Regions from separate parts of the Furfurilactobacillus curtus genome, predicted to be linked through region 1. Evidence: riboswitches for the same ligand, from Rfam matches in the RefSeq annotation. Region 1 holds a riboswitch; each other region holds the start of a gene.
What was found. A riboswitch is a leader RNA that binds a small molecule or an ion and turns the genes downstream of it on or off. The one in region 1 is predicted to bind thiamine pyrophosphate.
Positions count from the first base shown of each region.

Region 1 (3,227 bases):
GATCTGGATGAATTAGTAAATGAAGCAGAACCTAAAAGAAACCCACCTTCCAGCAAGGAAATGGGTTTCTTTTGATTGGAAAATCAATAAAGGGTTTTATCTATCGCCTAGCGAGGCTTAAGGGCTTCTTCGCTAGCCGACTTTACGATGACAAACCTGTTTATCCATAATTAGTATGCAATTAATCGACAACGATTAAAGATTTGATTGCTTCTCGATTGGTCATTGCCTGATAACCTGCATCAATCTCATCTAATCCAAACCGCTTTGTAAACACTCTACCCGGATGGATCTGCCCATCTAAAACGGCCTTTAAGAGAACTGACTTATCATACGTGGTCACGGATGCCGGGCCCCCAGCGATAATTCGGTTATTATAGAAAGAACTAGACATATCCATTTTAGGTTCATGAGGCAGGCCAACACGTCCGACAATGCCTCCGGGGCGGCAAACTTGCATCGCTGTTTCATTAGACAATTCAGTACCAACACACTCCAAGACTGCGTCAGCACCGGCCCCATTCGTTAACGCCAGTACTTCGCTAACAGCCTCATCACCCCGACTAGCAACAATGTCGGTTGCGCCAAATTCAGTGGCTAATTGTTGTCGATCTTCGTGGCGGCTTAACGCAATAATTCGTTTGGCCCCACGCATCTGGGCAGCAATAACACCACATAAGCCAACCGCGCCGTCACCTACAACGACAACTGTGTCGCCGGCTTGGACATTGGCCACCCGGGCGGCGTGATAGCCAGTCGCCATCACGTCTGCTAACGTCAATAATGAATCAAGCATCGCTTCACTGTAATCTACGGGTTGACCAGGAACTTTAACCAAGGCCCATTCGCCATGTTCAAACCGAACATACTCAGCTTGCACGCCATGACTAAAATTGTCCGTGTGGCTTTGACAATCACCATCAAAGCCTGCTCGACAGGCCGCACAATGGCCACAACCATGTGTAAATGGGGCGATGACAAAATCACCTGGTTTAACAGTTGTGATCTTATCGCCGACTGCTTCGACGATTCCTAGTGCCTCATGACCGCCATTTTCTGAATGGTGAGGTTTATCTTCCAAACCACGGTAAGCCCATAGATCTGAACCACAGACACAAGTTCTAACCACATGCAAAATAACATCGTCCGGCGCTTGAATTGTTGGCCGGTCAATATTTTCAATCGCAACTTTCCCGGGTTCCATAAACATTGTCGATTTCATTTGAATTTCCTTCGCTTTCTGCGTTAATTTCAACTCACTATGATTATCGGTCTTATGGTTAGGTGATTCAACTCGAGAAACCCATTCAATGGTGTTGCTCTATAAGTATTACTATTTTCATCATTTATCTAAAAAATCGCTTTTTTTAATCATCGTCAACTGGCGTAATGCTTTAACAACGAAGGCACCCAATAGGCTGCCAACAAGAGCCGATGGCGTGAAATATGGGACATAAAACCAGAAACTGGGTAATTTCAAACCATAACCGACCTGCATCACGACAAAAGAAATCATTGCGCCAAATAAGCCGACACCGAGTGTCTCACCAAATGCAGCGGCCAGCGTCGACCGATTAAATATCCGATATGCGAGCCAAGCCAGCAATGGTCCGACTAAAATACTTGTAACGGCAACCGCTGGTCGTCCTTCAAGTAACATGCGAATCAAACCAACAATGATGGCGGCCGCCGTCGCGTAAACTGGCCCGACTAAAATTGCCAAGATAACATCAACCATGTGTTGGAACGGGGCCATATTGGGAAATACGACAATGGTGGATAAAACTAATCCAATCAGACTACTAAAGATGGTGAATAACCCTTTGCGTAATTGAACGCCTCGTTGCATATAACAGTCCTCGCTTGCTTTAGTGACAACAACAATTAATCTAATCTTAGCCACCAAAAAAGCCCTTCCAGACAGAAAGGGCCAGCTTGCCGTTACTTACAGAACTCACGACACGTCAGCCACTTTCCTCCGCTAGTGTTAACTAGATCAGGTTCAAAGGGACCGGGTTTTAACCCATCTCAGCAAATAGCGCCCCTAGTGACAATTTTCGATTAAGTTTAAAGCTATTCTACCATATTGACCTCAATAATGAATCATCAGACCCGGTCGTTTAAATAGCTACCCTTCCAGCTAACAATGACACTTAATTTTTTATCACATTGAAGTAACTAATGCCCGTTTAATTGAACCAAGCGTTAAACTTGGTAGAAATTTTCTGGAGGATTATTTATGCACCAACATCGCGGCTTTATCAGTTTCATGATTATTTTGGCTGCCGGCGCCTTTTTATTTGGTAACCCCCATAGCCCAATTCCGCAAGTGACACGTAATGCGTGGCAACAACGACTCAATCAGCTTTATCAAAATGCCCGTCTAGAAATCACGCAACTCAATGAACCATCGATTCGCTCGACCTCTCAGGCCACCAGCCAGTCAACGACTAAACAAAGTTCCGTCGCAGTTAACCATTCAGCCACCAGTGCAGTTAACGCGACGCCAATCTTACCAATTATGCAAGGCAAGAAAATAAGTTCAACGTATTATTATCACTACGACACCGGCACGCCGAATAATGTTCACACCGTATTTGAGCAAGCCGTTAAACTTTACAATGCAACCGGTGTCGTTAAGCTTCGTCCCGGTAAAGGAACTAACTTGCAGAATCAACTGGCCTTCGGCACCTACCACAAGCAAATGACCGCGGCACAACTCGGCTCGATCGAGCTCGGCGAAGGCGGCCCACAACTCATTGAACAAGTTGGTCCAGGCGCTTCTGATGTGGTGATCAATCATGGGTCCGCCCAACTCAATATCACCTATGACCAATCAGTTAGTTTATCCGTGTCGGTTCATGAACTAGGCCACGCTTTAGGTCTAGATCACAGTCCTGATCAAAACTCAGTCATGTATCCCATTGATCAAGGTAAAACAGCCTTGAGTGATGGCGACATTAACGCCTTAAAACAAATTTATCAACAATAGCCATCTCGGCAAGCGGTCGCTGAGGATTAAATAATTGGGTAACTGACAAGTGTGATTTATTATCTTTTCTTTGATTAATACCCTGGCTGCTTCACCCGTTTTTATGCTTAGAAGGCCCTGCTTAAGCTTCTCACTAGTTTTATTGCGCAATTTTGACAAGGTTAGTGAAAAGTTTTATACTCATTTAGTCAGCCGGCTAACTAAATTACGAGGAGGTTTGCATGGATCACATTGA
Region 1 covers NZ_BAAHXU010000001.1:978,250-981,476, forward strand. Annotated here, with positions in the region: gene ACYQ0Y_RS04900 (zinc-binding dehydrogenase) at 182-1,222, opposite strand; gene thiW (energy coupling factor transporter S component ThiW) at 1,343-1,903, opposite strand; TPP riboswitch at 1,957-2,056, opposite strand; gene ACYQ0Y_RS04910 (matrixin family metalloprotease) at 2,240-2,992, shown strand; gene ACYQ0Y_RS04915 (MarR family winged helix-turn-helix transcriptional regulator) at 3,214-3,227, shown strand, end outside.

Region 2 (3,227 bases), 660 kb from region 1:
TCTAGACGAATTGGGAGCTGATAAAATGGATGCAGATCAAAAAACAGCAGCACTAGCTAAATTATCTAAGGAAGCGTATGCGGTTACGCAGCATGCTGATACTGAGCGACCATTCTCTGGGAAATATGACGCCTTTTATGCAGATGGTATCTACGTTGATATCGTAAGTGGCAAACCACTTTTTTCGTCAACAGACAAGTATGACGCCGGCTGTGGTTGGCCGTCTTTTACGCACCCTATTGATGCCGGATCGATTAAAGAACATCGGGATCGTTCATTTGGCATGGAACGAACTGAAGTGGTGAGTCGTGAGGCAGAGTCCCATTTAGGACATGTCTTTACGGATGGACCGACCGAGGATGGTGGGTTGCGTTATTGCATCAATTCAGCTGCGCTTAAATTTATTCCTGCGGATGAATTAAATTCAGTAGGATATGGTCAATATGCGGATCTATTTCCACAGGTAACCCAGAAGTAGCTTCACAATTTTATCAGGTCTAATCAAGGAGGTCTTTACATGGCGGAAGAGACAGCAATTTTTGCGGGTGGATGTTTTTGGTGTATGGTAAAGCCGTTTGATACGGTTCCAGGTATTAAAACGGTGGTGTCAGGATATACAGGTGGGCACGTGCCTAACCCAACATATGAACAAGTTGCCAGTCATACCACAGGTCACACGGAGGCAGTTAAGATCACCTTTGATCCAGCCGTGATTAGTTATGATCAATTAGTTAGCATTTATTGGCAGCAGACCGACCCAACGGATGCCATGGGCCAATTTCAAGATCGCGGGGATAGTTACCGACCCGTTATCTTTGTGAATAGTCCAGAGCAACGGCAAATTGCTGAAGCTTCGAAAGCTGCGTTGGCGGCCTCAGGGCGATTTGACGAGCCAATTGTGACGGAAATTGAGGCTGCGCAGCCGTTTTATGCTGCAGAGGACTATCATCAAGATTTCTACAAGAAGAATCCTTTGCGATACCAAATGGAAGAAATGGGCGGACGTGAAGCCTTTATCAAACAACAATGGGCTGATAAAAACCGAACAAATGCTTAAACTGATTGACGGTCAGCTCAAAAATCGGTATTCTAAACGTAAATAGTTTCCACTAGGGGTGTCCACATGGCTGGACTGAGACGACTTGGTCGGACCCTTTGAACCTGTAAGTTCAGACTTGCGAAGGAAAGTGGCCAGTGTGATTGAGGAATAACAACGCTGAAGCCTTCGTGGTTTTAGCGTTTTTTCTTGTCCAAATTGGCCGAGGAGGAAAAAATGAATCCAGAATTGTTAGCCGCCATTCGACGGCTTAATCCAGTTGTATTAACCGTTGCAAATGCGGTGACGATTGCAGAGGTTGCCAATGCCGTGAATGCAATTGGCGCCTCACCAATCATGTCAAAAGCACCAGAAGAAGCACCAGAATTAGTGGGGCTGGCAGGCGGTGTAACACTTAACTTGGGGACCTGGACGAAAGCGCAGGTTGATCAAATGGTTGCGGTGGGCCAGGCTGCAAATCAAGCGCAGGTTCCAGTTGTGATTGATCCAGTCGCGGTTGCATTGCCCAAACGACAACAGATCTTTACTAATTTAGTTGAACAAGTTCAGCCATCCATCATCCGGGCTAACGCTGGGGAAATGGCCTTTCTTGCTGGTGAAGATGATACAACGCGCGGTATTGATGCGACCGATTTAACTGTAAACCATGCGTTAGTCGCTGCAGAAGTGGCGAAACGTTTTAATTGTATTGCGGTGATGACCGGCAAAAAGGATTTCATCAGTGATGGCACCAAGACGTTTGTGGTTCATAATGGGACGACCCTATTTGCGACCCATGTTGGTTCAGGTGATATGTTAAGCAGCGTTTTAGGGGCTTTCTTAGCGGTGAGTGAGGATGCCCTAACAGCTGCAGTAACTGGCACTGCCATTTTCGCGGCTACGGGTCAGTGGGTGGCGCAGACTGCGCAACTATCCAATCAGCAGCCAGGAACCTTTGCGGTTAAATTAATGGATGGTCTGGCCGCCGTTAGCATGACCGATTTGAAATCTTTACTTGAGGTGGAGGTCAATTAATATGGCACTAACTGAATCAGTGGCACAATTTCCCCAGGCATTATCCATTGCTGGTTCTGATTCCGGCGGTGGTGCTGGTATGCAAGCAGATCTCAAGACGATTCAAGAACGTCACGTTTTTGCGGCTACGGTTCTTGTCGCGATTACCGCTCAGAATACGCTGGGGGTTCAGGATGCTTTTGCTCTGCCGACAACCTTGATTGACGAACAATTTGCTTCTTTGGCGGCAGATTTAGCAATCAAAGCTTGTAAAACGGGGATGTTGGCAGATGTCGAACGGGTCAAAGCAGTCGTTGCTAATCTCAAGCGTTATAACTTTGGCCCGCTAACTGTTGATCCCGTCATGATTGCGAAGGGTGGCGCACCGCTATTGAGTGAGGCGGCAGTGTCGACGGTTCGCGATGAATTAATTCCTTTGGCGACCGTGTTAACCCCCAATTTACCAGAGGCCGAAGCCCTGACCGGCTTGACGATTACGACCGATCAGCAAATGCACCAGGCTGCTGAACAGTTACAGACGCTAGGAGCGGCCAACGTCATTGTCAAGGGCGGTCACGAAGCCAATCCTGAATTGGCGAATGATTATGTTTTGTTGGCTGACGGTCGATCATTTTGGTTAAGTTCACCTAGAATAAAGACGCACAACACACACGGCACAGGGGACACATTGTCGGCCTGCATTACAGCAGAACTAGCTAAAGGCGCCGATGTTGAAACGGCGATTCGAATTGGTAAGGCCTATGTGTCCGCCACTATTGCCCAAGGGATCGTTGTCGGCCATGGTCACGGTCCCTTGAACCATTGGGCACAGATTCACGAGGGTGACGCTCATGAAATTTAACACGAAGATGTTGCAGGCTTATTTTGTAGCTGGAAGTCAGGATGTGCCGCAAGGACAAACTTTGCCGGAACAATTGTCCGCCGCGATTGCAGGTGGCATCACAGCATTTCAGTTTCGTGAAAAAGGGCCGCGGGCTCTGATGGGTGCTGAAAAAGTCGCCTTGGGTCAAACGTTGCACGAATTGTGTCGTCAAGCAGAAATTCCTTTTTTTGTTGATGATGATGTGGTCTTAGCACGAACGTTACGAGCTGATGGCATTCACGTTGGCCAAAAAGACCAACGAATTGAACAGGTCATTAATGAGTTACCAGGTTT
Region 2 covers NZ_BAAHXU010000001.1:319,783-323,009, reverse strand. Annotated here, with positions in the region: gene ACYQ0Y_RS01770 (iron-sulfur cluster biosynthesis family protein) at 1-5, shown strand, start outside; gene msrB (peptide-methionine (R)-S-oxide reductase MsrB) at 26-478, shown strand; gene msrA (peptide-methionine (S)-S-oxide reductase MsrA) at 518-1,057, shown strand; TPP riboswitch at 1,102-1,203, shown strand; gene thiM (hydroxyethylthiazole kinase) at 1,274-2,071, shown strand; gene thiD (bifunctional hydroxymethylpyrimidine kinase/phosphomethylpyrimidine kinase) at 2,073-2,912, shown strand; gene thiE (thiamine phosphate synthase) at 2,902-3,227, shown strand, end outside.
Region 2: another riboswitch for thiamine pyrophosphate. It lies ahead of thiM (hydroxyethylthiazole kinase); the one in region 1 lies ahead of thiW (energy coupling factor transporter S component ThiW).

Region 3 (3,227 bases), 130 kb from region 1:
CCCTAGCGTAGAATGTATACAAAACTTAGGCAACTGTTTAGGGGAAGGTGTCATCATGCAACATCGAATCGTTAACGCGCTTAGTTACCTCAGCATTTTATTCTTACCAGTTATCTTTCCACTCATTGTGTGGATTGTTGGCGCGGGTCAACGAGACATCGCCCATCATGCCGCACACGCATTTTGGAGCCAACTAATCCCAGCCATTTTTGCCTTTATGTTATTCTTTTTCATCGCCGTTTACGGATTAACAACCGGTGCTACCGCTGGTCTGGGTTGGCTAACCCTGTTGTTCATTGGTGTCCTATGTTTGCTGTCAGTCATCCTATGGTTCTATAACATTGTGATGGGCATCCGGATGCTGGTTGTTTAATCAGCTCGGGATTACAACACATGATAAATGAAATTAAGTGAGGAATCGCTCATGAAAACAGCAACAAAATCAAACACACGTAATTTAGTTTTAGCTGCCTTATTTATTGCCATTGTCTTGGTTCAAGTATTGGTTCCCTTTTTAGGTTACATTCCCCTCGGTTTAACCGCTGTTGGCTTACAAATCGCAATTATCCAATTTACCGTCGCGATTGCTGCCATTATGATGGGGCCTTGGTGGGGTGGCCTCATCGGTGGGGTTTGGGGACTCGCATCACTCATTCAAGCGTGGACACAAGTCTATAATCTAGGCGCGTTTTTATTTCGTAACCCAGTGACCGCGATTGTCCCTCGAATTATGATTGGCATTGTGGTCGGGTATGTTTTTCAAGAGCTCGCTGTTAAACGTCAACATCGCGGATTAGCGCTTACTTTATCAGGATTCTTGGCTTCCTTTACCAATACGGCCTTAGTCGTGTTGTTTTCTTGGATTACGATCGCTGGCTTCGGTTACTACTTCCCAGGTATCCCCCACAGTGGGACTTTTATGTGGATTCTATTATCCTTAGTTGGCGTCAATGGCATCGCTGAGATGATTGCAGGTGTGATTATTGTACCGATTGTTGGTAGTGCTATCTTGGCTGTACGCCGATCGCGAGACTAGCGCTTAACACCCGTGATGGCTCACACTTTGCTGTAAACGCGTTTGCCAGGCCTGAGCCCTGCACACAACCGGCAACCACTACCGGGTGAAACCCACCCGTCCGTGATTTTCAGTTGTTGCTCGGGCTCAAAACGGCCCGGCTCACGCTCTGATCTGTTCTTCTATTGCTTTTTTTCAAATTTTCCTTTACGCTTAGGTTGCTTCACAAATAATAACTGGGGTGCCATTTGGCTGAGATAAAACCCATTGAACCTGATCCGGTTAATACCGGCGAAGGGAGTTACGTAATCCGAATTCGGATTATTTGTCTTATTGACATTTACGACCTCTCACTCAGGCTCGACACTGGTGAGAGGTTTTTTTGTCCTCACTGTGACGGGCACATTGATTGCAATGGTCGCCCCTAATGGAGGTTTTTCTATGCAACAAACAAGTCGTTCTAATAGTTGGCATCTGCGAGATGTGATCCTGATTACCATCATCGCCATTTTTATGGGGATTATTTTCTTTGTTACCGGCTTTTTATACAACGGCCTAACTGCACTGCTAACACCCTTTGGCTTAGCACCATTTGCCAATGATGCCATTCTAGGAATTTGGACGATGGCCGGTCCACTAGCTGCTTTTATGTTACAAAAAATGGGAGCGGCCACAATTGGTGAAATTTTGGCGGCTGCCGTTGAAGCAATCATCGGTGGTCAATGGGGGCCAAGTACGTTGATTTCTGGTTTTGTCCAAGGAATCGGCTCCGAATTAGGCTTCACGTTTACTTTATATCGACGCTACGACATGTTCAGCTTAACATTGTCCGCCTTGACCACGGCGCTCGTTACCTTCACTTGGGATTTGTTCCGTTCGGGATACAATCAGTATCATCTTTGGATGATTATCGCATTGTTCATCACCCGGTTTATCTCGATGTGGGTGTTTGGCGCGTTGCTAGTTTCGGCTGTCACTCACCTGCTTGACCGCTCACAATTGTTGAATCGTAGTCGTCACTAATCCTAAATCAATCTAAGGTGTAATCTTAATGACAATGATTGAGCTGTCTCACCTGACTTTTAAATACGATGAAATGGATCCGCTAATTCTTGATGATCAGTCATTGATCATTGATGCGGGAACCTTCAATTTATTAACGGGTCCTTCTGGAACTGGCAAATCAACCCTCCTCAAGCTCATTGCTGGTTTATATCCAAGTTTCACTGGTATTCAAACATCTGGCACGGTAACCGTCAATCAGCAAGCCATTGCCGAGATGATTCCCGCCAAACGCGCACAACTCGTCTCGATGATGTTTCAAAATCCCAGTGAACAGTTCGCTATGCAAACACCACGTGAAGAACTTATCTTTACCTTGGAGAACTTACAAGTGCCCGTAACTGACATTCCGAGTCGAGTAAAAACGGCACTTGAATTCGCTGGCGTTACTGCCTTCGCTGACCGTCAATTTACAACCCTTTCTGGTGGGGAACAGCAAAAGGTATCTTTGGCAGTCATTGTCGCACTTAATGCACAAGTCATTTTATTGGATGAACCATTCGCAAATGTTGATCCAGCTGCACGGCGCTTTTTATTGGCACAATTAACCAAGCTTGTTGACCAGCATGGTAAAACCATTCTCATCGCGGATCACGATTTATCTGATTACCAAGCGCGGATCAATCAATTGTTTATTCTCGATCCGGAAAAACGGCGCGTCCACCTTGCTGATGACGCCGAAGCAATGGCACGCTTTGCTGACTTTGACCAGCATCAACATCAGCAACAACCTCTATTATTGCCAGATTCCGCCACGCTTGAACCAGTATTTAAATTACACAATTTTTCTGTCGGGCATCAAAGTCCCTTGATCATTCAAGAGTCGCTCGACCTTTTCGCTAATCAGTTGACGGTCATTACCGGTGCTAACGGAACTGGCAAGTCGACCCTTTTTAACGCCCTCGTTCGTTTGCAAAACTATCACGGTTCACTCACTTGGCAAGATCAACAAGTAAGCAAGCAACGACGCGCACGTTATGCTAAACAGGTTGCCCTAGTCTTTCAACAGGCCACCAGCCAATTCCTAAATATTACTGTGGCCGAAGAACTTGCCATGAGCCATCGCCAACAAGTCAGTTCGGCTTGGACAACCACGCGAACAACTACAGCCCTTGAGCAACTTAACTTAGCCGGTCGCGGCGATCAAGTC
Region 3 covers NZ_BAAHXU010000001.1:1,107,729-1,110,955, forward strand. Annotated here, with positions in the region: gene ACYQ0Y_RS05450 (magnetosome magnetite crystal formation protein family) at 56-373, shown strand; gene ACYQ0Y_RS05455 (ECF transporter S component) at 425-1,036, shown strand; TPP riboswitch at 1,243-1,332, shown strand; gene ACYQ0Y_RS05460 (ECF transporter S component) at 1,457-2,038, shown strand; gene ACYQ0Y_RS05465 (ATP-binding cassette domain-containing protein) at 2,067-3,227, shown strand, end outside.
Region 3: another riboswitch for thiamine pyrophosphate. It lies ahead of ACYQ0Y_RS05460 (ECF transporter S component); the one in region 1 lies ahead of thiW (energy coupling factor transporter S component ThiW).